2 regions of the Neobacillus sp. MER 74 genome follow, and region 1 is predicted to be linked to the other one. Evidence: predicted binding sites of a transcription regulator. Region 1 holds the regulator's gene; the other holds the start of a gene.
What was found. The regulator NrdR, encoded in region 1, represses ribonucleotide reductase genes. The targets are predictions, from matches to a motif close to AACACNATATATNGTGTT.
Positions count from the first base shown of each region.

Region 1 (15,877 bases):
AAGGTGAACGCAAACTAATCTGGAAAGAAGTTTTAGCTGGAGAAAAAGCATTCAACCAAACTGGCGAATGGCTGCCATCTGAAACACTTGATGTAATCAATGAATATTTAATTGCCATTAAAGGACCATTAACTACACCTGTTGGCGGCGGAATTCGTTCGTTGAATGTTGCACTGCGTCAAGAGCTAGATTTGTTTGTCTGCTTACGTCCAGTTAGATGGTTTGAGGGTGTTCCTTCACCGGTTAAACGTCCACAAGATACAGACATGGTTATTTTCCGTGAAAACACAGAAGATATTTATGCAGGTATTGAATATGAAAAAGGTACAGAAGCAGTTAAAAAGGTAATTGACTTTTTACAAAATGAAATGGGCGTTAACAAAATTAGATTCCCAGAAACTTCTGGTATCGGTATTAAGCCTGTTTCTGAACAAGGTACTTCTCGTCTAGTCCGTGCGGCAATTAACTATGCCATTAAAGAAGGCCGTACGTCAGTTACACTTGTACACAAAGGGAATATCATGAAATTTACTGAAGGTGCATTTAAAAACTGGGGCTATGAGCTTGCTGAGAAGGAATTCGGTGATAAAGTCTTTACATGGGCACAATATGACCGTATTAAAGCGGAGCAAGGTTCAGAAGCGGCTAATAAAGCTCAAGCTGATGCAGAAGCAGCAGGCAAAATTATCGTAAAAGACGCCATTGCTGATATCTTCTTACAACAAATTCTTACACGTCCACGTGAGTTTGATGTTGTTGCAACAATGAACTTAAATGGAGATTTCATTTCAGATGCACTTGCTGCACAAGTTGGCGGTATTGGTATTGCACCAGGTGCTAACATCAACTATGAAACAGGACATGCGATTTTTGAAGCAACACACGGTACTGCACCTAAATATGCAGGTCTTGATAAGGTGAATCCATCATCTGTTATTTTATCAGGTGTGTTATTGCTTGAGCACCTAGGCTGGAACGAAGCCGCTTCAATGGTTATCAAATCAGTAGAAAAGACAATTGCTTCTAAAGTTGTAACATATGATTTTGCTCGATTAATGGAAGGCGCAACAGAAGTAAAAACTTCTGAATTTGCTAGCGAGCTTATTAAGAACATGGAGTAAAGGGTTGATGCAGATGTGGGCTGTTCTTTAAATAGCCCTTCCTGCATTTTATGGTTCAAGAACAACAATACGTTAAAAGGGGAGAGTTATAATGTCATTAAAACGTAAAAAGGTTTCTGTAATCGGCGGAGGATTTACTGGAGCAACTACGGCATTTTTACTAGCTCAAAAGGAACTTGGAGATGTAGTTTTAGTAGATATCGCTCCAATGGAAAACCCTACAAAAGGTAAGGCACTAGATATGCTTGAAGCAAGTCCAGTACAAGGCTTTGATGCCAATATTACTGGTACTTCAAATTATGAAGATACGCGTGATTCAGATATCGTCGTGATTACTGCGGGTATTGCTCGTAAACCTGGTATGAGCCGAGATGATTTAGTTCAGACAAACCAAAAGGTTATGAGAAGTGTAACTCAAGAAATCGTGAAGTATTCCCCTAACTGTACTATTCTTGTTTTAACTAACCCAGTTGATGCAATGACATACACAGTATTTAAAGAATCAGGATTCCCTAAAAACCGTGTAATTGGTCAATCTGGTGTTCTTGATACTGCTCGTTTCCGTACATTTGTTGCTCAAGAATTAAACCTTTCTGTTAAAGACATTACTGGTTTCGTTTTAGGCGGTCATGGTGATGACATGGTTCCGCTTGTACGTTACTCATATGCGGGCGGTATTCCTTTAGAAACATTAATTCCTAAAGATCGTCTTGAAGCTATTGTAGAACGTACAAGAAAGGGCGGCGGTGAAATTGTTAACCTTCTAGGTAATGGAAGCGCCTACTATGCTCCTGCTGCTTCTTTAGTTGAAATGTGTGAAGCCATTCTAAAAGACCAACGCCGTGTTCTTCTATCCATTGCCTATCTTGAAGGCGAATTTGGTTACGATGGCATCTACCTTGGTGTACCGACTATCCTTGGTGCAAATGGTATTGAAAAAGTCATCGAGCTTGAATTAACTGCTGACGAAAAAGCTGCTTTAGATAAATCAGTTGAATCCGTTCGCAATGTGATGCAAGTATTAGCGTAAAAAAGGATAAAGGAGAAATTCGGGGTTACAATGGTTCCCCGAATTTCTTTGTATACATTTGAAATCGCTTACATGGAGGTGGAGTTTTTTGCTTTTAGGTAAAAAAAGAAGGTTAGGACGTAAAATTGAAGAAATTTCTGTCGGTGAAAAATTAGCTATGACTGAAAAAATAGAAGACAAGGATCTGCTTCTTTATTTAGGATTAACTGATGATGCAAATCCCCTCTATATTCAGCATGATTATGCTTCACAGACTCCATTTGAAAGGCCGATCGTTCCGAGCATTATGCTGACAGGTATGATCACCTCAGCCATTTCAAAATATTTACCCGGCCCTGGAAGCCATATTTTAAGCCAAGAAATCAGTTTTCCTAAACCTGTTTTTCATTATGGAGCTGTTGAGTTATTATTCGAAGTCGTTGAAGTAACAAGGAATGAGCATACCATTGTGATTAGTGTGGCAGGAACTAATGAAAAGAACGAGACCGTCATTCAAGGCAAGGTCAAGGTTTGTCCGCCACACCGATTAGAAGAAATTCATGGCAGGGCTTTAGAGAATTTTTAATAATGTTATTAAGAAGGAATGTGACCTGTTCACATTCCTTTTATTTGTTAAAGTTTTGTAAAGCTAGAAAATACACAAACTTTATTATTATAATGGAGGTAACTAATAAAGTGGGGGTTACTATGAAAAATAGAGTGCTTGTTGTCGATGACGAACAGTCGATTGTTACTTTACTACAATATAACTTGGAGCAAGCGGGGTTTGATGTAATAACAGCAATGGATGGTGAAGAGGGAAAACAATTAGCAGAGACACAATCACCTGATATCATTGTATTAGATTTAATGCTGCCTAAAATGGATGGAATGGAAGTTTGTAAGCAGTTGAGACAAAACAAGATTATGACTCCGATTCTAATGTTAACCGCTAAAGAGGATGAATTCGATAAAATCTTGGGGTTGGAACTTGGTGCAGATGATTACATGGTCAAACCTTTCAGTCCAAGAGAAGTAATCGCTCGTGTCAAAGCCATACTTAGAAGGACTCAAATTCAAACAGATGCTGGACAAGCAGGTGGAGAAGAGACGGGATTGCTGCAAATAGGTAATCTGAAAATCAATTCTGATAAATATGAGGCTTATTTTAACGGCAAGTTGTTGGAGTTAACCTTAAAAGAATTTGAATTGCTTCTTTACCTCTCCCAAAATAAAGGGCGTGTTATGACCCGTGATCAATTACTAAGTGCTGTTTGGAATTATGACTTTGCTGGCGATACTAGAATAGTCGATGTACATATCTCACATTTAAGAGAAAAAGTTGAAGCGGACACAAAAAAGCCGGCCTATATTAAAACAATTCGGGGCTTGGGCTATAAATTGGAGGAGCCTAAGGGAGAATGACCAAATTCCGAAAAGGACTGCTAATATCACTAATCATATTAGTTATTATTGTATTAGTTGGGGTAGGAATTTTGATAGGTCAATTTTTTAAAAGCTATTACCTAGAGTCACTAACTCAACATTTGAAATTTGAAGTTTTATGGGTTCTTTCCATTTGTCTTGGGATTGCCATCATTATTATTCTTTTTCTATGTGTAAGAATTACCTCAAAGTATACCAAACCAATTGAGGCTGCAACCAACGTTGCCATTGAACTGGCTAAAGGAAATTACCGTGCTCGAACTACAGTAAGTAGATTAGATGAAACGGGGATGCTTGGGTCATCAATCAATATGCTGGCCGAAAACCTGCAAGAACTCACTAAAGCGCAAGAAATGCAGCAGGACCGACTAAGTGCACTAATTGAAAATATGGGCGCTGGTCTAGTTCTAATTGATAGTCGAGGGTACATCAACCTAATTAATAAAGGATTTATTGATATTTTTCATGTCAATTCTAGCGATTATTTAAATAAAGTCTATTATGAAGTTATTGAATATGAAGAAATTTGTCAGTTAGTGGCTGAAGTTTTTCGAACGGAAAAAAAGGTCAGCAAACAAATACTTGTTCCACTATTCATTGAACGTAGGTACTTTGTTGTCTATGGTGTTCCGATTCTTGGAACCAACAATGTATGGAAAGGTGTATTGCTGGTATTTCATGATATTACTGAAATTAAAAAACTCGAGCAAATGCGCAAGGACTTTGTGGCCAACGTATCGCACGAATTAAAAACCCCGGTCACTTCTATTAAAGGATTTACTGAAACACTGATGGATGGTGCCATGAATAATAAAGAAACCTTGGAAGCGTTTCTTTCCATTATTCTAAAAGAAAGTGACCGACTCCAAACCCTCATCCAAGAACTATTAGATCTTTCAAAAATAGAACAACAGGGTTTCAGATTAAATATTCAGGAACTAGATTTGAACGAGCTGTTAAAAGAGGTTATTACGATTCTTAGTGGAAAAGCCCAAGCAAAGAATATCCGGGTTAGCCTTCTTTGTAAGCAAGATCAAGTGATGATCCAGGGTGATTTAGACCGTTTAAAACAAGTGTTTATTAACTTGATTGCCAATGCCATGAACTACACTCCGCCTGAAGGGAATGTGGAAATAATCCTACTCGAACACGGTGAAAAGGTACGAGTACATGTAAAAGACACTGGGATTGGAATTAGTAAAGAAGAAATTCCACGTATTTTTGAACGTTTTTACCGTGTTGACCGAGCGAGAAGCCGGAACTCCGGCGGGACTGGACTAGGATTAGCGATCGTTAAGCATTTAATTGAAGCCCATCATGGAAATATAAGTGTTAGAAGTGAATTGGGTGAAGGAAGCGAGTTTATAATTGAATTATATAAATATTTAAGGTGATTTTGGAAGGTGGATATATATAAATGGAAAAAAAGAAACTTGTCCTTATCGATGGTAATAGTATTGCTTACCGGGCATTCTTTGCACTACCCTTGCTTAATAACGATAAAGGAATTCACACGAATGCCGTATATGGTTTTACGATGATGCTGATGAAAATACTTGAAGATGAAAAGCCAAGCCATATCCTTGTCGCATTTGACGCAGGAAAAACGACCTTTCGACATAAAACCTTTAGTGAATATAAAGGCGGCAGACAAAAAACGCCGCCTGAGCTATCGGAACAATTTCCGTTCATTCGTGACCTTCTAGATGCCTATGGAATCTCTAGGTACGAACTTGAAAATTATGAGGCAGATGATATCATTGGTACCTTGTCATTAAGTGCTGAACATGATGGGTATGAAGTAAAGGTGATTTCCGGAGATAAAGATTTAACGCAACTCTCTTCACCAACGACTACAGTAGGAATTACGCGCAAAGGTATTACAGATATTGAGGAATATACCCCTGAACATGTCGCTGAAAAATATGGACTTACACCAGAGCAAATCATTGATATGAAAGGGCTGATGGGGGACCCTTCCGATAATATTCCTGGTGTACCTGGCGTTGGTGAAAAAACAGCGATCAAACTTTTAAAGGAGTTTACTACGCTTGAAAATTTATTAGCCTCTATTGACCAGGTTAATGGTAATAAGCTTAAAGAGAAGTTGGAAGAATTTAAGGATCAAGCCATAATGAGTAAAGAGCTGGCAACGATTGAAAGGCAGGCACCTATCGAAGTAAATTTAGATACGATTGCTTATGAGGGATTTACGCGCGATAAATTAGTAGCTCTCTTTAAAGAATTAGGATTTCATTCGTTATTGGAAAAGCTGGGTGAAGGTCCAGAGATGGCTGATGTGCCAGAACTGGAAGAGATTGAGTTTCAAACTCCAGCAGAAATCACGGAAGAGTTATTTGCAGACGACAATTATTTTTATGTTGAAATGTTGGATGATAATTATCATTTTGCAGAAATTATTGGCTTTTCCCTTGTCAATGAAAACGGGCATTTTTATTTTCCTACAAATCAGGTATTGCAATCAGAGGCTTTCAAAAAATGGGCGGAGGATGAAAGTAAAAAGAAAACGGTTTATGATGCCAAGCGTTCTGAGGTCTCTTTACGAAGGTATGATATTCATTTAAAAGGTGTCGATTTTGATATTCTGATGGCATCTTATATCATAAATCCTTCAGAAAATATTGAAGATCTCGCATCGATTACGAAACGATTTGATGTACATACAATCCAAACAGATGAATCCTTTTATGGGAAAGGGGCGAAGCGAAAAGTCCCTGAAGTAACACAGCTTGCAGAGTATCTTGTCCGTAAAAGTCTTGCCATGTCTGATTTAAGAGGAAAACTTGAAGATGAATTAAAGAAAAATGAACAATATCAGTTGTTTACTGAACTTGAAATGCCATTATCGCTTATATTAGCGGATATGGAATCATGCGGAATCAAAGTGGAACAGGAACGCCTTCAGACAATGGGAAAAGAACTAAATGAAAGACTAATTGAAATTGAAGAGAAGATATGTCAATTAGCTGGAGAGAAATTTAATATCAACTCACCCAAACAGCTTGGCGTTATCTTATTCGAAAAATTAAACCTGCCTACATTAAAGAAAACGAAAACAGGGTATTCCACTTCGGCAGATGTATTGGAAAAATTGGCGGAGGATCATGAAATTATTGAATACATCCTTTTATACAGACAATTAGGTAAGCTGCAATCTACCTATATAGAAGGATTATTAAAGGTGATTAATCCTAAAACGGGAAAAGTCCATACTAGATATCAACAAACCTTAACAGCGACAGGGCGGTTAAGTTCGATTGACCCTAATTTGCAAAATATCCCGATTCGTTTGGAAGAAGGTCGGAAAATTCGTCAAGCCTTTGTTCCATCTGAGGAAGGGTGGATCATTTTTGCTGCGGATTATTCCCAGATTGAACTTCGCGTACTTGCTGATATTGCTGGTGATGATAAGCTGATTCAAGCATTTAAGGAAGATATGGATATTCATACGAAGACTGCCATGGAGGTTTTCCATGTCAATAAGGATGAGGTAACCTCAAATATGAGGCGACAGGCAAAAGCTGTAAACTTTGGAATTGTCTATGGAATTAGTGATTATGGACTATCCCAATCCTTAGGAATAACTAGGAAAGAAGCCGGTCAATTCATTGAACGCTATTTAGATACTTACCCAGGTGTCAAAGAATATATGGATGAAATTATACACTCAGCCAAGCAGAAGGGGTACGTTTCAACCCTAATGCAAAGAAGAAGATATATTCCTGAAATTACTGCGCGTAATTTTAATATCCGAAGCTTTGCAGAAAGAACGGCAATGAACACACCGATCCAAGGCAGTGCTGCTGATATCATAAAAAAAGCAATGATAGATATGGATGAGGCATTAAAGGATATGGGGTTAAAGACACGACTTTTACTTCAGGTACATGATGAATTAATTTTTGAAGCACCTGAGGAAGAATTGGAAACTTTAAAGAAATTAGTCCCAGACGTGATGGAAAATGCCCTTGAATTAAAGGTACCATTGAAAGTGGATTATGCTTACGGGCCAACTTGGTTTGACGCTAAATAATAGGAGGAGGCTACAATGCCAGAACTTCCGGAAGTAGAAACTGTTCGAAAAACATTAAAAAAATTAGTAGTGAATAAAACCATCAAAGATATAACGGTCTATTGGCCGAAAATCATAAAAAATCCACTGGAAGTGGAACAATTTGTCGATGCTTTGATTGGGGAGACCATTCTTGATGTCGGAAGAAGAGGGAAATTTTTAATTATTTATACAGGAAATTTCGCCTTAGTTTCTCATTTGAGAATGGAAGGAAAGTATGGTCTATATCCTAAGGATGAGCCCTATGATAAACATACACATGTTCTCTTTCATTTTACAGATGGGACAGAGTTAAGATATCGGGACGTTCGCAAGTTTGGAACCATGCATCTTTATAAAAAAGGGGATGAGTTTTTAACGGAGCCCTTGATCGGACTTGGCCCTGAACCATTTTCGGAGGAATTCACCATCGAATATTTAGCTGAAAAGCTGGCAAAAACGAATCGGAAAGTTAAAACAGCTTTATTAGACCAAAAAGTCTTTGTTGGACTTGGTAATATCTATGTGGATGAAGCACTTTTTAGGGCCGGAATCCATCCAGAGCGTTTGGCTAACACTCTGGATAACAGCGAAGTTACCCTTCTTCATCGTGAGATTGTAGCAACCTTGAGTGAAGCAGTCAAAAAGGGAGGAAGTACAATCCGTTCGTATGTAAACTCTCAAGGTGAAATAGGAATGTTCCAGCTTGAATTATATGCTTACGGTCGAAACGGTGAAGAGTGTAAACGATGCGGGACACCTTTAGAAAAAACAACTGTTGGTGGGAGAGGAACTCATTACTGCCCTCAATGCCAAAAAATCGAAGCAGAACCGAAAAAGTAAAAGAGTGAAAAGAGAATAACATTAACCATGGATAGGCTCCTGCCATATACTATCGTAATGATTTTGGTGGAAGGAGCCCTATACATCATGGTTCAGTTGTTATCACTTCTCATCCTCGCTTTTGCCCTTAGCCTTGACAGCTTTAGCGTAGGATTTACCTATGGACTAAGGAAAATGGTCATGCCGCTAAGGTCAATAATTATTATTGCAAGTTGCTCTGCTATTTCCTTAATGATCGCCGTGTCAATTGGACATGGACTTGAGAAAGTTTTATCACCAAGAATTACCGCAAGCCTAGGGGGGATTATCCTAATTGGTCTTGGTGCTTGGGTTTTGTATCAATTTTTTCGGCCAGAAAAAGAAAAGGACGTACTCGATCATGAAAAGACCATCGTGAATTTTGAGATCAAGTCCCTTGGATTAGCCATTAATATATTGAAAAAGCCGATGTCGGCTGATTTCGATCAATCTGGTACGATTACTGGGATTGAGGCGTTAATGTTAGGGTTCGCCTTGTCGTTGGATGCCTTTGGAGCTGGGATTGGTGCAGCGATGCTTGGCTTCTCTCCTTATTATTTAGCGTTTACTGTTGCGATTATGAGTTCGTTGTTTGTGCTTTTAGGAATAAAAAGTGGAACTTTTTTTCATAAATTTGAATGGATTCAAAAGTTCACCTTTTTACCAGGGATATTATTAATAATTATAGGGATTTGGAAATTATAAGAATCAGAAAGAGGATTTTGGGATGTCATTAGTTATCGGATTAACAGGTGGAATTGCAAGTGGAAAAAGCACCGTCTCTAACTTTTTCAAAGAAATGAATATCACTGTGGTTGATGCAGATATTGAAGCACGCCTAGCGGTAATGAAAGGTGAAGCAGCTTATTTTAAGATCATTGCTGAGTTTGGCGAAGATATATTATTAGCTGATGGAGAAATTGACCGGCCTAAACTGGGCTCGATTATTTTTCATCAAGTCAAAAAACGGCAATTATTAAATGACATCGTTCACCCAGAAGTCAGAAGAAGAATGAAAGACCAAGTCGAAACAGCAAAAAAGAACGGCGAAGAAGTGGTTGTTCTTGATATACCGTTACTATTTGAAAGCAAACTTACCTATATGGTGGATAAAACATTACTAGTATTTGTTGACAATGAAACGCAATTAAAAAGATTAATGGCGAGAAATAACCTTTCTGTCATGGATGCTGAAGCAAGGATTCATTCGCAAATGCCGTTGTCTGACAAACTCAGGCTGGCGGACGCAGTAATTAATAATAACGGATCGGTCGAGGACACAAAAAAACAGCTTCTTGAAATCTTAGCGAAGTTTGGCATCAATAAAAAATAAGATGAAACAATCGGAGAGAAGGAGCCCCCTTCTCTTTTTTTATATTATTAAGTTATCTAAATTATTAAACATTAAAAAATCCGCACATAATTCATCACAATTCCACCTAAATATGTTATACTAATTACAATAATACAAGTATTAAGTATGTCACTAATACAAAAGGGGTTGCAAATATGAAGACAAAAGTTGCGATTAATGGGTTTGGAAGAATTGGAAGGATGGTTTTTAGAAAAGCGATCCTTGAAAATAAACTTGATGTTGTAGCCATAAACGCTAGTTATCCCGCAGAAACATTAGCACATCTACTTAAATATGATACTAATCATGGACCATTTCAAGGAGATGTTATTCCTTTAGATGAAGAGTTACTTGTAAATGGAAAAAGGATAAAACTATTGAGCAGTCGTAATCCAGAGGAACTTCCATGGAGAGAGCTTGGGATTGAGATTGTTATCGAAGCTACTGGGAAGTTTAATGCCCGTGAAGCGGCTGCATTACATTTAGAAGCAGGAGCAAAGAAAGTGATTTTAACTGCTCCGGGAAAAAATGAGGACGTTACAATTGTCATGGGTGTAAATGAGGAAATGTTAGATGTTAATGTTCATGACATTATCTCCAATGCGTCATGTACAACCAACTGTCTAGCACCAGTTGCAAAGGTATTAGACGATAAGTTTGGAATTGAATGCGGATTAATGACCACGATTCATGCCTATACAAATGATCAAAAAAATATTGATAACCCTCATAAAGATTTACGAAGGGCTCGTGCATGCGGTCAATCAATCATTCCAACGACAACAGGGGCAGCGAAAGCCATTTCTTTAGTTTTACCTCAGTTAAAAGGGAAATTACATGGTATGTCACTTCGTGTACCTACACCAAACGTTTCACTAGTTGATTTAGTAGTGGATCTAAAGCAAGATGTGACGGTCGATGAAGTCAATCATGCCCTTATGGAAGCAGCAAATGGACCATTAAAAGGTATTTTGGATTTCACGATGGAACCGTTAGTATCTGTTGATTTTAATACGAATGAGCATTCTGCCATCATTGACGGTTTATCCACTATGGTGATGGGCACAAGAAAAGTAAAGGTTTTGGCATGGTATGATAATGAATGGGGCTATTCGTCACGTGTGGTAGATCTCACTCTGTTGGTTGCTCAGCAAATAGCAAAGTCCTCAGAGTTAAAGGTTGGGTAAATAAAGCGCAAAAAAAGCTGTCGATTTGACAGCTTTTTTTTGTGTGCTATCTTGTGCCATTTTGGTGAAATAGGCATAAAATAGCTTTGTTGAATTTATTAACAAATGGATGACAAAGCCCGTCCTAATAAAGTTTTTTATATTGATAGGTTGCAAAAAAAATATAAACAAAGTATACTAGTCATCGTGAACTTCTTGAAATTAGGTAGCGATTAATTACTTAAAGGGTTAGGACCTCTCTGGACTAACTTTCCCCCGTGGTAGTTATAAGATACCGTCAATACATGATTTCAAGAAAGAACAAAAAGGTTAGAGGGGGAAAATGAATATGGAAACAATGGGACGTCACGTGATCTCTGAGTTATGGGGATGCGACTTTGAAAAACTAAACGATATGAATTTTATTGAAACGACTTTTGTTGAAGCAGCTCTTAAATCTGGGGCAGAAATCCGTGAAGTAGCATTTCATAAATTTGCTCCACAAGGTGTGAGTGGTGTCGTCATTATTTCCGAATCACATCTAACTATTCACAGCTTCCCTGAACATGGATACGCCAGCATTGATGTCTTCACTTGCGGCGATTTGAATCCTAATGTTGCAGCAGATTATATTGCTGAGGCATTAAATGCCCAAACACGTGAAAATATTGAAATTCCACGCGGCATGGGTCCTGTCCATGTAAAACAGGCAAAAATACTATAATCTATAAACATAATTGGTGAGAGGTGTATCTAAACATACACCTCTTTTTATATTTTGACCAAAAATGTTGTACAATAAAACAAAAGACAATTGGGGAGGAAAAGTATGGCTATGTTAGGTAACTTATTTGTTCGATTTAAGCAGCAAATTGAGACTTCAGACAAAATTGCTGACGATTCTTTAAAAACGCATTATTATAAGGCAAAGTTTAACCAAGTTTTCGATTCAGTTGAAAAGTTATTTCATGAAGATGCCGATTGCCAAGTAACAACCGTTTCTAAGGATCATGGAGAAATTGCTATTGAAATCAATAAACCAATTAAATGCTTTCTGATTGTTACCATTGTCTCTGTAAAACCAATGGAAACCGCAGTAGACTTTAATATTTCATCTGAAAAAATTTCGATTCTCGGCACCTATCCTGCTTTAAAAAAGCGGATTATTTCTTATTACGAGCGAATTAATCAATTACATAACTTCGTAGGAATAAAAAACTCCTAATACTTACTTGTATAAAGATATTCTTTTTTATAAGATGAAAGTAAGCGTTTAGTTCGGAAGCTACAGTGTAGATTTGGAGTTGATTACAATGAAATGCCCTTCTTGTCAAAATTATGGAACACGTGTCCTTGATTCCAGGCCTGTTGATGAAGGCCGGGCCACACGGAGGAGACGCGAATGTGAGGAATGTGGGTATCGTTTTACTACATTTGAGAAGATTGAAGAGATCCCGTTAATTGTAGTCAAAAAAGAAGGTACCAGAGAAGAGTTCAGTCGTGATAAAATCTTAAGAGGCTTGATAAAAGCTTGTGAGAAGCGGCCTGTGGCCTTAAAGGAACTAGAAGATATAACCCACGGTGTTGAAAAAGACCTGCGCAGTCAGGGGGTCTCTGAAATAAAAAGTGAAGCCATAGGTGAAATGGTAATGGACAGGCTAGCGCACGTGGACGAAGTTGCCTATGTCAGATTCGCATCTGTTTATCGACAATTTAAGGATATCAATGTTTTTATTGATGAATTAAAAGAATTAATAAAAAAAGAAAAATCGTAAGAGCTAAATAGGTTTTTGGCTCTTTTTGACTTTATAACAGGGGAAGGTTGTAGTATTATGGCGCAGCATTGGCAGGAAATTCTTCCTATTGACCGTTATATCGTAACTGCTGATGGGCTACTGCATGATTATGACCGGAAAGTGCTGACGTTTTTATATCAGCCTTTGATTGGTTCAACTTGCTTTAGTTTATATATGACTCTCTGGGCAGAGGTAGAGGAAAACCGTTTATGGTCTGAGTCCTCCACACACCATCTGTTGATGAATCTCTTAGAGATGAACTTAAAGGACATTTTCGAAGCAAGGTTAAAGTTAGAAGGCATAGGTTTGTTAAATACCCGTGTCAAAACAGATGAAGGAGGCAGGTCGTTTTTATATGAACTTCGTCCTCCATTAAGTCCCCAACAATTCTTTTTAGATGGGATGCTAAATATTTATCTTTACCGAAAGATCGGAAAAACCCATTTTTCACGGTTGAAACGCTTTTTTAGTGACCAACAAAAGCCGAATGAAGATGAGTATGTTGATGTTACTAAAGCCTTTCAGGATGTGTTTGCTTCAGCTGCACCAGGCAGTATGCAATATATACATGGGATTTCTGAAGAGTTACATGAGGAAGAAAATCAGCAGTTTATTGGCCGTTCGGATTCCAATCCGATTCAAATCGGTTTGGACACGTTTGATTTTGATATGTTGGCAGCCGGGCTGAATGAGTCACTCGTTCCGAAAAAAGCATTAACGCCAAAAGTAAAAGCAGTGATTAGTAATCTTGCATTTCTATATCAAATCTCCCCATTAGAAATGAAGAATTTCATCTTAGGCGCTATTAACGAACATGATGAGATTGACATTGAAGACTTAAGAAAAGGTGCTCGGGATTGGTATCAGTTTGTTAATTATGACCAGTTACCAAGTCTTATTAACCGAACCCAGCCTATTGTCCACCAAACTCAAATCACTGAACCGAAAACTCCGGAAGAGAAATTAATCCGTTCTTACGAAACGACCCCGCCGCTTATCGTTTTTAAAGAATTCTCAGGCGGAGTAGAGCCTTCGAATGCCAATTTGAAGACATTAGAAGAAATTATGATTAAATATAAACTGCCACCGGGTGTTGTCAATGTTTTAATTGAAGTGGCAATGAGAAAGACGGACATGAAATTTACCAAGGGTTTTGTGGAGACTATTGCTAGTCATTGGGCAAGGAAGCAGGTTAAAACGGTGAAGGAAGCAATGGAACTTGCGAAAAATGAAGAACACAAGGCAACCGAGAGTAAAAAAACGGGGAAATCAACTAGTAAAAAGCCGATACGGACAGAGTTAATCCCAGATTGGTTTGATGAGGGCACTAAGGACACAAGTAAAGAGCCTTCGCAGGGAACTAATAATGAGGTCGAAGCAAAGAAACGGGCAATTGAAGAAAAATTAAAAGCGTTCCGCAAATAGGGGGTGCCGTAGTTGGAGAAAATCAATAAAACCTTAAATAGATTGGCTTCAAATGAAAGTTTTCAAAAACGATATGAACAACAGCGAATGCAAGTCCTGCAAAATCCTGATGTTAAAGCATTTCTGTCACAGAATCAAGAGGCTATTGATTCTGTGATGATTGATAAAAGTATGAGTAAACTGTATGAGTACATCAATCAAAGCAAGGATTGCAATAAATGTGAATCCCTTGATGGCTGCATCAATTTTATGAAGGGGTATCACCCTGATTTGGTTTTAGCTCGGAATTCTATCGATGTCGTGTATAAACAATGTCCTCGAAAAATTATGGCTGACGAAAAGAAGAAAAATGAGAAGTTGATCAAGAGTTTATATGTCCCTAGAGATATCTTGGAAGCCTCCTTTGAGGAATTTGAAGCGGACACTGGCCGACTCGATGCCGGCGATCAAGCTGCAACGTTCTTAATGAATTATGAGGCAGGAAATAAGCCAAAAGGTCTTTATCTTTATGGGAAATTCGGTGTGGGGAAATCTTATTTATTAGGTGCAATTGCCAACGAATTGGCGAAGAAACAAATTTCTTCGATGATTGTCTATGTGCCAGAATTGTTGCGAGAGATGAAAGGGTCAATCGCGGATTCCACATTGAATGAAAAAATTGAAGCATTAAAAAAAGAACCCATCCTTATGCTTGATGATATTGGCGCTGAAGCTGTATCAAGTTGGACGAGGGACGAGGTGCTTGGCCCCATTCTACAATTTAGAATGCTTGAGAGTCTTCCTACATTTTTTACATCAAACTTTGACTTTAAAGGGCTTGAGCATCATTTAACCTACAGTCAGAGGGGCGAAGAGGAGAAGATGAAGGCAAGACGAATCATGGAGCGGATTCGTTCCTTGAGTGTGCCTGTGATGGTCGAGGGACCAAACAGAAGGTAATTTAAATCAATGTAAGTAGTATTAGGATTGTCGTAAACAAGTCGGCAGTCCTTTTTCTATCCTTTTTTTCTGTAAATAACAAAAGCATGTACCAGCTAACTTCTATTTTAGCCAAGTCCCCCATATATATTAATACAAAGATTGGCTTAAAGGGGGGATTCGGTTGGCGGAAATCATCTTCCAAAGCAAGTTGGATGCTGAAAAATTTTATGACCACTTGCTGAAGTACTTACCAAATAATCATGACAAAGAAACTATTCTTCTAATTGAAGATCGACATATAGTAAAATTTTTTGGCAGTATGATATCGGTTGAAATTTCTAGAATTGTTAAACATGCTTTTTATGAATTCATTACGATCATAAAGAGGGATGATTGGTTTAGGGAAATATTAAAAGGCCATTATTTCTACAATGAATATGAAGAACAGCAGCAAATTATCGAGATTATTGATTCCATCCTCGAAGGTCAACGAGAAGACCTGTCTATTTTTTTAAACGATACAAATGAAGAGAGACAGATCAAATCTGCAATCGACCATATTTTTCAAGATAATATCTCTTTTTCGTTTGACTCGTTCCTTAAATTTCGTTTACGTCCGTATTTACAGTCCTTGCAAGGGTATGTCGAGATTGCGATTGATGAATATAAAATGGAGCAAGAATATCAAATATTCGTGCAGATGCTC
Region 1 covers NZ_JAMAUV010000008.1:137,132-153,008, forward strand. The annotation lists gene icd (NADP-dependent isocitrate dehydrogenase) at 1-1,121, shown strand, start outside; gene mdh (malate dehydrogenase) at 1,213-2,151, shown strand; gene M3610_RS15395 (MaoC/PaaZ C-terminal domain-containing protein) at 2,240-2,716, shown strand; gene M3610_RS15400 (response regulator transcription factor) at 2,839-3,555, shown strand; gene pnpS (two-component system histidine kinase PnpS) at 3,552-4,970, shown strand; gene polA (DNA polymerase I) at 4,994-7,630, shown strand; gene mutM (DNA-formamidopyrimidine glycosylase) at 7,646-8,491, shown strand; gene ytaF (sporulation membrane protein YtaF) at 8,579-9,214, shown strand; gene coaE (dephospho-CoA kinase) at 9,237-9,842, shown strand; gene M3610_RS15430 (glyceraldehyde-3-phosphate dehydrogenase) at 10,019-11,050, shown strand; gene speD (adenosylmethionine decarboxylase) at 11,379-11,753, shown strand; gene M3610_RS15440 (hypothetical protein) at 11,859-12,254, shown strand; gene nrdR (transcriptional regulator NrdR) at 12,343-12,804, shown strand; gene M3610_RS15450 (replication initiation and membrane attachment family protein) at 12,862-14,250, shown strand; gene dnaI (primosomal protein DnaI) at 14,263-15,189, shown strand; gene ytxC (putative sporulation protein YtxC) at 15,353-15,877, shown strand, end outside.

Region 2 (15,877 bases), on a different contig from region 1:
ACATGTCTGCTGCCGTTCTAGGCAATACTTTGCCAGCCTTACCATAAGAATATTTAACCAAACCTGAACAGTCAAATCCTCTTGGAGATAACCCACCCCACCTATATGGGACGCCAAGATTTGCTTTTGCAACTGAGATTGCTTTTGTATGATAATAGGCCGCTTCTGCTTTTTCACCCATGGTGGTAAACAATGAACTTAGAATTATTGTCATAGCCATCATGGCTGTTATGATCTTTTTCAACATCTTGTTTAATCCCCCTGTGTGCTTCGATACTATTAATATACAAAAAAAGATTAACACCGAAGTAACAGCTAGATTACAGTTATATTACAAATTTCGACTTTATTCTAAAAATTCTAGTAAATATTTATTTGAATTGTAGTAAATTTCATATTAATTATCAGATTTATCGACATTTATCACGCAAAAAAAATGGGGGAAACTCTTCCCCCATTAATTACTCACAAATTATAAACCACATTTCAATTGGGCTCCGCAGTTAGTACACGTGTTGCAGCCGCCCATTTCTTTTACCTTACCGGTACGGCACACCGGGCATGTGTTTCCTACTTCTGATCCGATGGTCACACTTGTTGAACGAAGTTCACTGATTGTATCAACAAGGACCACATGCTGTTTTGGTTGTTCATTAAAAATGGATAATTGTTCATTAGTGTTTTCTTCTGCTTTCAGTGTTAGTACCTGTGAATCACGTGAGCCATCAACATAAACAGTTCCACCTTTTGCTCCGCCACGATATAAACGCTGGTATACTTTTTCAACCTGTTCTACGCTATACCCTTTTGGTGCGTTGACTGTTTTACTAATGGAACTGTCGATCCAGCGCTGGATGACACATTGAACATCTGCATGTGCTTCTGTCGTAAGTTCCATCGCAGTAACAAACCAATGTGGAAGATTATTTTCATCCGCTTCAGGGTGCTTATCAAGGTATTCTTTCACGATATCCGCTTTGACTTCAATAAATTTACCAAGACGTCCGCTGCGGAAGTAAGAGAATGAGAAATAAGGCTCTAAGCCGGTGGAGACTCCAACCATTGTTCCAGTAGATCCCGTGGGAGCAACCGTTAGTAAATGAGAGTTCCTAATTCCACTTTCTAAAATAGATTGGCGGATATCTTCAGGCATTTTCTTCATATACCCTGTATCGATGAAAGCTTGACGTAATCGGTTAGTTTCACCTGTTGTTTTCCCAGTTAAGAATGGGAAACTTCCTTTTTCTTTCGCCAATTCAATTGAAGTTCTGTATGCAGTAGTTGCAATTACTTCAAAAACTTGATCGACTAGTTCGTTTCCTTCTGGTGATCCATACTTTGTTTCACAATAAATCAGCATGTCATGCAAGCCCATTACTCCAAGCCCTACACGTCGCTCACCAAGTGCCTGCTTTTTATTTTCTTCAAGAAAGTATGGTGTTGCATTGATGACATTATCCTGCATCCGAACTCCTACGGCTACTGTTCGCTTAAGCTTTTCAAAATCGACCGTCTTTGTTTCTTTATCAGCCATTTCCGCCAAGTTGACTGCTGCAAGGTTACAGACGGAAAATGGTGCAAGTGGTTGTTCCCCACATGGGTTTGTTGCAACTACCTGTTGGCCATATGCTTTTGCATTGGTCATGTCGTTGGCATTGTCGATAAAAAATATTCCTGGTTCTGCTGAGTAGGTAGCACAAATATTGATAAGGTTCCATAGTTCTTTTGCTTTGAACTTTTTGTACACCCGTACTTTATGTCCAAGTTTTTCCCACTCGCGGACATCTCCCACTTTATGCCATTCTTCATTATAAATCTTCATTTCTTCTTGATCATAGTGTTCAACATATGGGAAGCGCAGTTCGTAATCACTATCGTTTTCAACAGCTTCCATAAATTCCTTTGTTAAACAAACAGAAATATTTGCACCAGTAAGGAACTCAGAATTGTGTACCGTGTAGTTACCACCGGTTAATAATTTCTCTTCTGCATCAGCAATGATTTTTTCATCAAATCCACCGAAACCTTGAATGTTTTTATAATTTACAATTCCTTGGTACATTGCAGTTTCACTTAGAGTTAGAGGGGTAAACTTTAATTTATCTTTTGCAAGTTTTTTGATCGTATCATCATTTGTATTTTCAATTAAGAATCGTAGAATTCTAGGATTTTGCATCTTAGAGATAATAAATTCAATAATGTCTGGATGCCAGTCTGCTAACATGATCATCTGAGCTCCACGTCTTGATCCACCCTGCTCAACCAAATGTGTCAACTTCGCAATATCATCCAACCATGAAACCGAACCAGATGATTTACCATTTACGCCTCTGGCCAGTGTATTACGCGGTCTCAATGTTGAGCCATTTGTACCAACTCCGCCGCCACGGCTCATAATCTCCATCACCTGCTTACGATGGTCAGAGATACCCTCACGTGAGTCTGGGACAAAAGGCATAACATAGCAATTGAAGTAAGTAACATCGGTATCTGCCCCAGCACCGTAAAGAACGCGGCCTGCAGGAATGAAGTTCATGTTTACAAGTTCTTGATAAAACCGTTCTGTCCATTCTCTTCGCTTCTCTTCCGTTTCTTCGACAGAGGCCAGACCAGTAGCATTACGCTTCGCAATTTGCTCGTAGAAAAGCTCTAACGGCTTTTCAATCACATCTAATGACCTAGTAATCACACCTGTGCTAGCTTCTTCAGGATCATCGAGTACTCCTCTAAACTCCTCTTCCACTAAAACTTTTGCTTTTTTCTTTTCCCAATCGATTTCCTGGATATAGCCAAGGCCGCGTGCTGGAAATTTCGGATCTTCTTTTATAGTTAAAACAACGAAGTCGTCGTTAGAAAGGGTAATTTTTGCAGTGTCTTTAAAGGTATAGCGGTCCAACATTACCAAACGAGAAACACCTTTGTGAGTTATTTTCATATCTGGGGTAACTGGATGCACCTGGGGGAATAAGCGGATATCCTCATTCAACCTTTCAAAATCAATATTCATTGTATGTCTAAAAACTACAGACATGAGAACAACTCCTTCATGTTAATATCTACCTATTGTGCTAAATCTAGCAGTATTGCGCTATATCTAGTTGGTTTGTATTTTTAGGTTATCATAGGCACCTAGAATAAATCAACTAAATATCAATATATAGTACCGAAAATATTTTCGACACCACTATATATTGTAAATCAAACAAACAAGATTCTTTTTGTCAAACTCAAAAATTAATATAATTAATAGTAATCAATAGCAATAATAAGATTTTCGTCATAAATCAGGAAAATTCAACAAAATTCGCAGGTTGCTTATTTTGCTCAAATAACAAAGAAGCGACATGTCGCCGCTTCCAATTATCTCTTATAATTCCATTCATCATTCTCATAGCGCTCTTTTGCAATCTTATTAACGTAGGCTAGCTCTTGTTCATTTAATTGATAAGGCTCTAGTTCAACATTTAGACCTTCCGCAAAGCCCTTATAAAAAGCTTCCTTTGCTTCCTCAAGAGAAATTCTCCTCGGACTAATAGCGTTGATAGCAACCGCTTTATCCTTAAAGGCTTTCCTCATTCGTTCCTTTACCCTTTCACTAGGATATTTAAATAAACTAAATAATTTATCCTCATCTAAATCTAACAATATGGATCCATGCTGTAATATGACTCCCTTTTGCCTTGTTTGTGCACTGCCAGCTACCTTTCTGCCTTCGACCACAAGCTCATACCAACTTGGGGCATCAAAGCAAACAGCAGATCGAGGGTTTTTTAATGCATCTCTTTCCTCCGCTGTTTTTGGGACAGCAAAGTATGCCTCAAGTCCTAAATGGTGAAATCCTTTTAAAATACCTTCAGATATCACACGATAGGCTTCTGTCACTGAATTTGGCATTTCTGGATGGTCTTCAGAAACGATTACACTGTACGTAAGCTCGTGCTCATGAAGTACTCCACGGCCGCCTGTAGGTCTCCTGACAAAACCTAATTGATGAGCCTTAACTGCTTCCATATCAATTTCCTTTTCCACTTTTTGAAAATATCCTACTGACAGGGTTGCTGGGTTCCAGCCATAGAATCGAATCACTGGAGGAATTTTCCCCTCACTATGCCAATCGAGCAGCGCCTCATCTAAAGCCATATTAAAAGATGGTGAACTATTTCCAGTATCAATAAAACGCCAAACTTCTTTTTTCATTATAATGACCTCATTTTTTATATTATTACGAGTTTAAGTCTACCAAAATCTGATATAGATTCAAAATAAGATGTTTCTGCTATAATTAATTTAGGAAGTTTTGAAAAGATTTTTTAGCATTCATCTTTATCTTTATGAGATTGGCTTATATAATAAACTAGTGCAGGAAAGCTTGAAAGGAGCAAAAAGAAATTGAGTTCACTTTATCCCTTATTAATTATCATTGTAGCAGTTATCATCTATTCCGTTTTCACCTATTTCTATCAGAAAAGGATTGTTAAAACGGTAACAGAAGAAGAATTCCGTGCGGGATACAGAAAGGCACAACTAATAGATGTTCGTGAAGCAAACGAATTCGAAGGCGGCCATATTTTAGGATCACGTAATATCCCCATGTCACAAATGAAAATGCGCATGAAAGAAATTCGACCTGATATGCCGGTATATTTATACTGCCAAAGTGGGATGCGCAGCGCCCGTGCAGCACAATTCTTACACCGAAAAGGTTACCGGGATCTAACCCAATTACAAGGCGGGTTTAAAAAATGGTCTGGTAAAGTTAAAACGAAGAAATAATGAGATAAACAAGGTTCCGTATTTCGGGGCCTTTTTTATTTTGGCTGTGTTAAAGGTTAATGTTGATTTTGGCACTCAGATGATTGGAGTGGAGGGCGCGAAGACTCCTGCGGGAGTACGGGGCTGGGGAGACCCCACAGGTGCTGAAAGCGCCGAGGAGGCTCCCCGCAACGCCCGCGGAAAGCGAAGCGCCTGGAACGGAAATCAACAGACAAGTTTAACACAGCCTTTATATAAAAAATAGAGAAGGTCAGATTCCATTTTCGAATCTGACCTTTCTAATATTTAAGCTTTTTGATATTTTAAGACTGGCTTACGAGCAGCTTTTGTTTCATCCATACGGCCGACCACTGTTGTATGTGGGGCTTCTTGAACGATTTCTGGATTTTCCTCAGCTTCTTTAGCAATTTGGATCATAATATCGATGAATGAATCTAATGTCTCTTTTGATTCGGTTTCTGTCGGTTCAATCATGATACATTCTTCTACATTCAACGGGAAGTAAATGGTTGGCGGATGATAGCCAAAATCGAGCAGTCGTTTCGCAATATCTAATGTGCGGACACCTAATTTCTTCTGACGTCTTCCGCTAAGGACAAATTCATGCTTACAATGACGATCAAATGGTAGATCGTAATATTCAGCAAGCCTTCTCATCATGTAGTTCGCGTTTAATACAGCATACTCTGTTACTGCTTTTAATCCATCCGGACCCATCGAGCGAATATATGTGTACGCACGAACATTAATGCCAAAGTTTCCGTAATATGGCTTCACACGACCTATTGACAGTGGGCGATCATAATCAAGAACAAACTCATCGCCTTGTTTTGTGATAATTGGTTTAGGAAGGAACGGAATCAAATCTGCTTTGACACCGACTGGGCCAGAACCAGGACCGCCGCCACCGTGTGGGCCTGTAAACGTTTTATGAAGGTTTAAGTGAACCACATCAAACCCCATATCTCCCGGACGTGCTTTTGAAAGGACCGCATTTAAGTTAGCTCCATCATAATAAAGCTTTCCACCTGCTTCATGAACAATTTCAGCTAATTCAAGAATGTTTTCTTCAAATAAACCAAGCGTATTCGGATTGGTTAACATTAGTGCTGCAGTATCTTCACCAACCACTCTTCTTAAATCTTCAAGGTCAACTAGACCATGTTCATTGGATTTAACGGTAATGGTTTCTAGACCTGCAATTGTTGCTGATGCTGGATTTGTCCCATGTGCGGAATCAGGAACAATAACTTTTGTACGTTTCATATCACCGTTGGCTTCATGGTAAGCACGGATCATCATTAAACCGGTCCATTCCCCATGTGCTCCAGCTGCTGGCTGCAGAGTCACTTCATCCATCCCGGTAATTTCAATTAAATGCTCCTGCAAATCATATAAAAGTTCAAGTGCACCTTGTACAGAACTTTCATCTTGCAGCGGATGGACATGTGCAAAGCCGTTAAAGCGTGCTACATTTTCATTAATTTTTGGATTATATTTCATTGTACAAGAGCCGAGTGGATAAAATCCTGAATCAACACCATGATTTCTTTTTGATAGTGCCGTGTAGTGGCGCATAATATCAAGTTCTGAAACCTCAGGAAGTTCTGGCTCTTCCGTACGAATATAACCATCAGGAAGAAGTCCATTGAGATCTAGCTCTGGTACATCCATTTCTGGCAGACTATAACCGATGCGGCCTGGTGTGCTAAGTTCAAAAATGAGTGCCTGGTCTTGATTATGCATGGAAATCCCCCAATTCTTTCACTAGAGTATCAATTTCTTCCTTCGAGCGTTGTTCTGTTACAGCAATCAGCATATGGTTAACAAGATCTGGATAATCACGACCCAAATCATAGCCGCCAATAATTCCTTTTTGTAAAAGCTGTTGATTAATTTCTTTGACAGGTTTATTTAATTTTACAACGAATTCGTTGAATGAATGACCATCATATACCACTTCAAAGCCAGCTTCCTTAAATGCATTTTTTGCATAATGAGCCTTTTGTAAGTTGGCAGCCGCCATCTCATGTACACCCTTTTTACCTAAAGCTGTCATTGCCACAGATGCTGCAAGGGCATTTAAAGCTTGGTTGGAACAAATATTTGATGTCGCCTTATCACGACGGATATGCTGTTCACGAGCTTGCAAGGTTAAAACAAACCCACGACGGCCTTGGTCATCTGTCGTCTGTCCAACAAGACGTCCAGGAACTTTTCTCATTAATTTAGTAGTAACTGCGAAATATCCGCAGTGAGGTCCGCCAAATGCTGTTGGAATACCAAACGGCTGGGCATCACCAATCACTATGTCGGCACCAAATTTGCCTGGTGGTGTTAACACCCCAAGGGATAATGGATTGCTTGAAACTACAAACATGGACTTGTTTGCGTGGATAATTTCTTCCAGCTCTTTTAAAGGCTCGATTCGGCCAAAGAAGTTTGGATATTGGACAATAACAGCTGCAACATCCTCATTTACGAGCCCTTTTAATGCTTCTAGATCCGTAACTCCATCTTTCACAGGTACTTCGACCACATTGAGGTACTGACCCTTTGCATATGTTTTAAGAACATCGCGTGCTTCAGGATGTACGGCACTAGAGACTATAATTGTTTTTCTTTTTGTATGGCCCGCACTAAGCATTGCTGCTTCAGCAAGTGCTGTTCCGCCATCATACATAGAGGAATTGGCCACATCCATGCCAGTTAATTCACAAATCATCGTTTGAAATTCAAAGATTGCTTGAAGTTCACCTTGAGATATTTCTGGTTGATATGGTGTATAAGCTGTATAAAATTCTGATCTAGAAATAACATGGTCGACAATAACAGGCATGTAATGGTCATATACACCTGCACCAATAAAAGAAACATTTCTTTTTAGGTCAGCGTTCCTGCTAGCCATATTAAACAGTTCTTTCATTAAGGCTGTTTCAGACTTAGCTGCTTTGATATTGTATTCACCCTTAAATCTTACTTTTTCAGGGATATCGCTAAACAGTTCATCAATAGAGGAAACACCAATTGCCTCGAGCATAGCATTCTTATCTTGTTCAGTCATAGGTAAATAGCGATGTTTCATAAAACTAACTCCCTTCTGTTATTTCTTTTCTCTTTTATAAAAAGGTGTTGGAACGACAGTAGCCTTTAAGCGTTTACCGCGAATCTCCACTTCAACAACGGATTCAAGGCCTGTAAATTCCGAATTAATTAGAGCAAGACCAATATTTTTCTTTAAAGTTCGTGATTGAGTGCCTGTTGTAACCTCACCAATTAACTGATCCCCACTATATACTGGGTATCCATGACGTGGAATCCCACGATCAATCATTTCAATTCCTACCAATTTTCTTGGTAAGCCCTTTTCCTTTTGTTGGATTAATGCTTCTTTCCCAATAAAATCAACTTCCTTGGATAATTTCACGGCAAAGCCAATCCCTGCTTCTAGTGGTGAAATTTCTGCAGAAAGTTCTTGGCCATAAAGTGCTAATACTGCTTCAAAACGCAGTGTATCGCGGGCACCTAATCCAACAGGAATTACTCCGTCTTCCTTACCTGCTGCTAAAATATCTTTCCAAAGATCAACTGCATCCTCTGCATCACAATATACTTCAAAACCGTCTTCACCGGTATATCCTGTTCTTGATACTAAGGATTTTTTCCCATTAAGGATTACTTCTTGCTGGAATTTGAAAAAACCAATCCCACTCAAATCCGTATTCCCAGCGAGCTTTTGCAGTACTTTTTCTGCAAGTGGTCCTTGAAGGGCAAGCTGCGCTGTTTTTTCTGATAAGTTTTCTAAAGTAACATCTCCAGTTACATGGTCTTCAAGCCACTTATAATCTTTTTCAATATTTGATGCATTAACAACTAACAGGTAATGATTGTCCTCAATTTTATATACAAGCAGGTCATCGACAGTACCGCCATTTTCATAACACATGGCCGTGTACTGGGCACCGCCATTTTTAATTTTTGAAATGTCATTTGTCATCATTTTTTGTAAAAAATCCAAGCTATTCTTGCCTTTTACTTCCACTTCACCCATATGGGAAACATCAAATAATCCTGCACGTGTGCGAACAGCTTCATGCTCTTCTTTAATGCTGGAAAATTGAACTGGCAGCTCCCAACCACCGAAATCAATGGTTTTTCCTCCCCATTCCTTATACACATCAAAAAGCGGAGTTCGTTTTAATTCAGACATTCTTAATCCCCCTTCAATCTTTGGCACATACTATTCTTAGGATAACCATAAAAAAGGACAGAAACCTCCCATGTAAAATTAGGAAGGTCTCTGTCCTTGCACCTGAAAGTTTACCTTTAAAGGCTTTCCCCTTTGGTGGCTGTAAATGTCTAATCAGCACTCTCCAGAGCTGCGTCAAACAAGAGTTCTTTTGCCTGAGAGATTCACATTTCTGCTTGCTCCTTCGGCGCTACAAAGGTAGTCTCTCCCCTTGTTATCATTCGCATTATAATATTATCCAAATTGGTCATACTAATTATACTTATAAAATAAATTACTTTATTAAAATATTTAAAACATTCAAGACTATAATCATCCTACCATTAAAATAATACATTGGGCAATAATTTTATTTGAAAGAATAAAGCTGGAAATTGAAAAAAGGAGTTGACACCATGTCGATCGAAATTGAATTTGATTCCTCCTGGAAGGATGATTTTTTACATAGAATCGATAACGATGGTCCATGGGGGAATTGGGAGCTTTTTAAACTAGCAATTGGAGTAGAAAAACATCTCGTTGTTCCTGATTTCAACGGTTTATTGGCACCAAGTCATTTATCTAATTTAACCCCGCTTCCACACCAGCTCGAAACAGCGAAACAAGTAATTGAAAATATGAACGGAAAAGCTATCCTTGCTGATGAAGTTGGGCTCGGAAAAACAATTGAAGCTGGATTAATTCTAAAAGAATATATGATACGCGGATTGGTGAAAAAGGTATTAATCCTTGTCCCTGCTTCTTTAGTTACACAGTGGTCGACCGAGCTAAATAGCAAATTTTTCATTCCTGCTATATCACAAAGAAAAAGCTATGTGTGGGAACAGTGCGATGTCGTCGTATCCTCGATTGATACAGCAAAACGTAATCCACATCGCGACATTATCTACCAACAAGACTATGATCTCATCATCATTGATGAAGCACATAAACTAAAAAATAACAAAACAAAAAACTACGAATTTGTTCAAAATCTGAAAAAGAAATTTTGTTTATTGTTGACGGCAACACCGATTCAGAACCGAGTCGAGGAAATTTTTAATCTGGTTTCGTTATTAAAACCAGGACATTTAGGGAGCGAAACGGCATTCTATGAAAAATACAAGCGTGATGCACGATCCTTAAATGATGATGAACATTTAAAAGAATTAGTAAACAAGGTCATGATTCGGAACAGGCGGGCAGATACAGGAATCGAATGGACAAAACGGCATGTTGAGACGATTCCAATTGAATGTACCCCTGAGGAGAAAGATCTTTACGAGTCAATTACAGACTTAAAAGGCGAAGGGAATTGGGTACAAACTAGTTCATTCTCAGTCATGACGTTGCAGCGTGAGGCATGCAGCAGCAGAGAGGCCGTTTTTTATACATTAAAGAATATGCTGCAAAAAAAGGAAAATCCAACTCCAGCTTTCGAAGAACAAATTCAATATTTAATGAAAAAGGTCGAAGCTGTTCAGAAAAATTCCAAAGCGGAAAAAGCATTAGAGTTAATTCAAAAGGTAAATGATAAAGTGATTATTTTCACAGAATATCGAGCCACTCAAATGTACTTACAATGGTATTTAAAACAGCATGGAATAACATCTGTCCCTTTTCGCGGCGGGTTTAAGCGCGGGAAAAAGGACTGGATGAGAGAATTATTTCAAAAGCATGCACAAGTTCTAATTGCGACAGAAGCGGGCGGCGAAGGAATTAATCTTCAATTTTGCAACCATATAATTAATTTTGATTTGCCATGGAATCCAATGCGGCTAGAACAGCGGATTGGTCGAATTCATCGTCTTGGGCAGGAAAAAGATGTCATGATTTATAACTTTGCAATAAAAAACACGGTCGAGGAGCATATCTTAAAGCTTCTTTATGAAAAAATCCATTTATTCGAAAAAGTAATCGGCGAACTGGACGATATTTTAACAAAGTTGGAATTTGGCAATATTGAAGACCACTTAATAGATATATTCGGACAATCCTCTACTGAAGGGGAAATGCGCATAAAAATGGAAAACTTATCATCAATGATTGAATTTGCAGAATCGATGAAGAAAGGAGATTCCCATGCAGCAGCAGGAAATTCATAACTTTCTATTGACCTATTTTCAGGCTAATGATTGTGAAATTGTGGAGAATGGCCCTGGATATTTAATGGTTCAGTTAACAGTGGAACTTGACAAGGAATTAATGAACCGCCCTTTTTACTGGCATTATTTAGAAAAAACAGGCGGGATTCCAAATCCGATGAGGCTAACCTTTATCACGAATCAAGATGCAGCTCCTGAAAATATAAAAGGGGAAATCATTCATTTTGGTTCTCCTCGTCTACATCAAATTTTTGCTTCAACTAAGAAACTAGCCAGCTATATGCGGCTTTACGAAAATCATCGCCATCAGAACAGGCAGACCCCCTTACTGCCATGGCTATGTATGAATGTTAAAATCTCATATCAATGTGATCGTAAGCGTGATATTTTTAAGTCCATCGGTTTACAACTCATAAACGGAACAATGGTCGAAGATTTCCATGACAGGCTTCTGCAAATACCGTTAACACCAAAAATTCCGGATTATTCCTTTACCTTATCACCATTAGTGAGGCCGCAGAGTGGGATGTCAAGGATAGAAGCGTATCTAACTTCCGTGATTGAGAAAGATGACCACTCCTGGGCTGAAGACGCAAGAAAACGCTGGGAGCAGGATTTACGACTCTTAAACCATTTTTATGAAGATGTCGAAGAAGAAAATGAAAACTTCGAAACGGAAAAACTAGCCCTAAAAGAGCAATACGAACCAAAAATATCCATATCCTTCATCAACGGAGGCCTCTTCTATCTAACCGACAAAGCCATATAAAGGCACAAAATGAGGGTGTCAGGCACCATGTGAAAATTTCACATGGTGCCTGACACCCTTAAAATATTTTGCTGAAAAAATAAAAATATTTTTTGAAAATAAAGAAGGATAAGCAGGAACGCTGTCGAATATTATCAAATGAAAAATATTAAAGGCGGTGGTACCTATTGTTAGCGCGATAGAAATCTTAGCAAATCGAATTATTGCCGATGCGGCAAGGAATCAGGCAACAGATATTCACATTATTCCAAGGAAGAATGACACACTCATTCAACTACGATTAACCAACAAACTCATTCCCCGACTATCCCTTCCTAAAGACGAATGCGACAGATTAATTTCACATTTTAAATTCACAGCCAATATGGATATCGGTGAAAGAAGACGGCCACAAAGCGGAGCATTTTTTTGTGAAATTGGCGGACAATTAATGGGTTTAAGACTATCCACGCTTCCTTCTAATAACAGAGAGAGCCTTGTCATCCGGCTGCTCCCACAGCAAGAACAAATCCCATTTCACCAACTCTCACTATTCCCGTCAATGACACGAAAACTACTCGCCCTTCTCAAACATGCTCATGGACTTATCATTTTCACCGGGCCAACTGGCAGCGGCAAAACAACTACACTTTATTCCCTTTTAAATGAAACAGCCCACCTATTTCACCGCAATGTCATCACGCTTGAGGATCCCATCGAAAAAAACTATGACTCCGTCCTGCAAATACAGGTCAATGAAAAAGCAGGCGTAACATATGCGGCTGGTCTAAAGGCAATTCTGCGGCATGACCCAGACATTATTATGGTCGGTGAAATTCGCGATGCTGAGACGGCAAAAATCGCAGTAAGAGCTGCCTTAACAGGCCATCTTGTCCTCTCCACAATGCATACTCGCGACGCAAAGGGGGCAGTTTATCGCCTGCGAGAGTTTGGTGTGAATTGGTTAGAAGTTGAACAGACACTGATTGCCATTACCGCACAAAGATTGGTGGAACTCTCGTGCCCTTTTTGCGAGGGGGATTGCACACCTATTTGCTATTCCTATAACAGATGGAAACGCGCAAGTGTGTTTGAACTATTATCAGGAAGAAATTTACACGGGGTAATGAAGGCAGCCCAAGGTGATAAAATAAATACGCGTTACCGCACCTTAAAAGATGTAATAAACAAAGGTATTGCCCTTGGTTATATTCAAGAATCTGAATACGAGCGATTGGTGTATGATGATGAATCGTCATAAATGGACAGTGAATGAACAAGCAAATTTCTTGAGAAGAACTGGTGAACTTTTGGCAAGGGGATATCCAATTGCACTTGCAATTGAATCCATAGCATTACAATTACCCTCAAAACGAAAGGAGGAACTTAATGATTGTTTAGAAGAATTGAAAAAAGGTCTACCATTTCATGTTGCACTAAATAATCTTGGCTTCCAAAAAGATTTAGTCGGTTATGTCTATTTTGCCGAACAACATGGCTGCTTTGCGGATGCTCTGCTGGAGGGAAGTGAACTTGCATTACTTAAAGATAAAGATTTACACAAGCTTCTAAAACTGCTTCAGTATCCTGCTTTGCTCATTGTCATTACAGGATTTCTATTTATTTTCGTCGAAAATACATTACTCCCAAGGTTCACAAGTCTTTTTTCGTCCCTTGGTCTAGAAGCAAATTTTTTTATGAATGTCGTTTACGCTTTCGATCGTTATTTTCCAATCGTGATCGGCATGTTGCTTTTTACTCTATCATTGGGAGCAATGTATTATTTGCTGATATTTCGAAAGCTCACCGTCCTAAAACAAAGGGCACATCTAGTTCGCATCCCAATTGTTGGCAGGATCCTCAAATTACTATTCACTCACTACTTTTCCATTCAACTAAGCTTCTTACTTTCCGGTGGATTATCGGTTTCTGAAGCACTACTACTTTTTGAACAGAATCTCAGACATCCTTTTTACAGTCACTTAGCTGCTGCAATTAAAAGTAAGCTAATTACCGGAGAAAGATTAGAGTCAATTTTGGCAACGATGTCATACTTCGAAAAAGAATTTCCGATGATTGTAAAACATGGACAAGAGAATGGAAAGTTGGAGCAGGAACTGCTATTTTTCAGCAAGCACTGTATCACAAACATGGAAGAAATGATTCAAAAACGCTTAGCAACTATTCAACCTATTCTTTACATCATTATTGGATTTCTTGTCGTGTCAATGTATTTAGCTATTCTTTTACCCATGTTTCACCTGCTTGATGGTATTTAAAAAAATTGGAGGTTAGTTAGAATGATAAAAAATGAAAAAGGTTTTACATTAATAGAAATGATGATTGTTATGCTAGTAATCTCAGTACTGTTAATTATTACAATTCCTAACGTTGCAAAACATAATTCAAATATCAACAATAAAGGCTGTGAGGCCTACGTGAAAATGGTTCAGGCTCAAGTTCAAGCATATGAAATGGACAAAAACAAAATCCCCACAATTGCGGAACTAAAATCAGAAGGATATTTAAAGGAAGACTCAAAAGGTTGTCCGAATGGGAATACAGTTGCAATAGACGTTGATGGCAATGTAACTTCAACTGAAAGTAACTAATCCCCAATGAAAAACGATCAAAACGGCTTCACTTTAATTGAGTCCCTGTTAGTTCTCTCCATCTTCATGATTATCTCCTCAATTACAGTTTTCTCCTTAAAACCGCAGCACTCAGTCCTGGAGGATGAGGCCTTTTTAACCCAATTAAAAGCAGACCTATATTATTCACAACAATATGCTATCTCTCATCAACATGAAGTATCCGTTGTTATTCTTCCAACGCAGTTTAAGTATTACATGTTTTTGAGGACCGACATGCCGCCAATCCTCGTACGAAATTATTCAAGAAATATTTATCTTGCTGAAGCTTCCATACCCTTATATTTCAAATTCCTAAACGATGGAAATGTGAACCAGTTTGGTACCTTTCTCATCCAAACCAAAAATAAAACCTATCAAATGACCCTGTTAATCGGAAAGGGACGGTTTTATGTTAAGGAGTTCTAAAGGCTATTTTCTGCTTGAGCTTCTACTGTCCTTATCAGCATTGTTTATAATTAGTTCGTTTTTACTGCCATTATTGACCGAACTAAGAGAACAATCCCGGCAATTGGAATTAGAAAATATGTCTAGACAGTTGATGTACGAAGAATTACAAGCGAATTTAGTCAGTAATCAGGGAACATCAAATTCCACTTCTATTCAAAATGGAATTGAATTTCAAATCATATGGAAGGACAGTGAGATGGCTGGACAAAAGGAGGTGTGTGTGAGAGTTGAAAAAAATTCGTTCCTTCCTGAAGTTGAAGTTTGCGGGCTGCTTGAATGACGATGCCTTTACACTCATTGAAGTGCTTATTTCTTTTTCTATTTTCACAACAATTATTTTTTTTATGACACCATTATTCCAAATAATTCTTAATCATAAGGATACGGAGGCTTCTTTACAAGCAATGGAGTGGGATGTTTTTTCGAGCCAAATTAAAAAGGAGATTCGGCTTTCCAGTCGTGCAGAGGTAATCTCGAATCGCTTAATTCTAACAAAAGATGCGGAAACCATTCAGTATGAAAAATACGGAACGAACCTTAGGCGCCGTGTCAATTCAACTGGTCATGAAATACTCCTCCAAAATGTTTCACAGCATTCGTTCACGCTCTTAAGTAATGCAGTCAAAATCGATGTAACCGACCTAAGGGGAAGAAAAAATTCAGTTACTGCTTTCTCCATGGGAAATTGGCTGAATGTCCCATGAAAAATAATGAGAGTGGCTTCACTTACCCACTAACCTTGTGCCTTCTAATCATTTTTTTATTATTTCTTTCGAGCCGAATTGAAGTATTTTTATCTGAAAGAAAAATTGCTCACGAAACGAATACCATCATGCTCGAGGAGTATTATTTCCTCTCATCAGTAAAAAAGATTGAATCGATTTATCAAAAGACTGGCATACTGCCTGCCAAAGGGACGCTG
Region 2 covers NZ_JAMAUV010000002.1:286,818-302,694, forward strand. The annotation lists gene M3610_RS05800 (C40 family peptidase) at 1-247, opposite strand, end outside; gene M3610_RS05805 (vitamin B12-dependent ribonucleotide reductase) at 473-3,031, opposite strand; gene M3610_RS05810 (lipoate--protein ligase family protein) at 3,361-4,197, opposite strand; gene M3610_RS05815 (rhodanese-like domain-containing protein) at 4,390-4,773, shown strand; gene M3610_RS05820 (hypothetical protein) at 4,814-5,017, shown strand; gene gcvPB (aminomethyl-transferring glycine dehydrogenase subunit GcvPB) at 5,059-6,519, opposite strand; gene gcvPA (aminomethyl-transferring glycine dehydrogenase subunit GcvPA) at 6,512-7,858, opposite strand; gene gcvT (glycine cleavage system aminomethyltransferase GcvT) at 7,877-8,983, opposite strand; glycine riboswitch at 9,156-9,243, opposite strand; gene M3610_RS05840 (DEAD/DEAH box helicase) at 9,418-11,106, shown strand; gene M3610_RS05845 (YqhG family protein) at 11,084-11,875, shown strand; gene comGA (competence type IV pilus ATPase ComGA) at 12,033-13,115, shown strand; gene comGB (competence type IV pilus assembly protein ComGB) at 13,096-14,133, shown strand; gene comGC (competence type IV pilus major pilin ComGC) at 14,155-14,466, shown strand; gene comGD (competence type IV pilus minor pilin ComGD) at 14,473-14,913, shown strand; gene M3610_RS05870 (hypothetical protein) at 14,897-15,235, shown strand; gene comGF (competence type IV pilus minor pilin ComGF) at 15,183-15,659, shown strand; gene comGG (competence type IV pilus minor pilin ComGG) at 15,656-15,877, shown strand, end outside.
Region 2: M3610_RS05805 (vitamin B12-dependent ribonucleotide reductase) is a predicted target of NrdR. The motif match lies at 3,181-3,198, and genes of this name have one in related genera.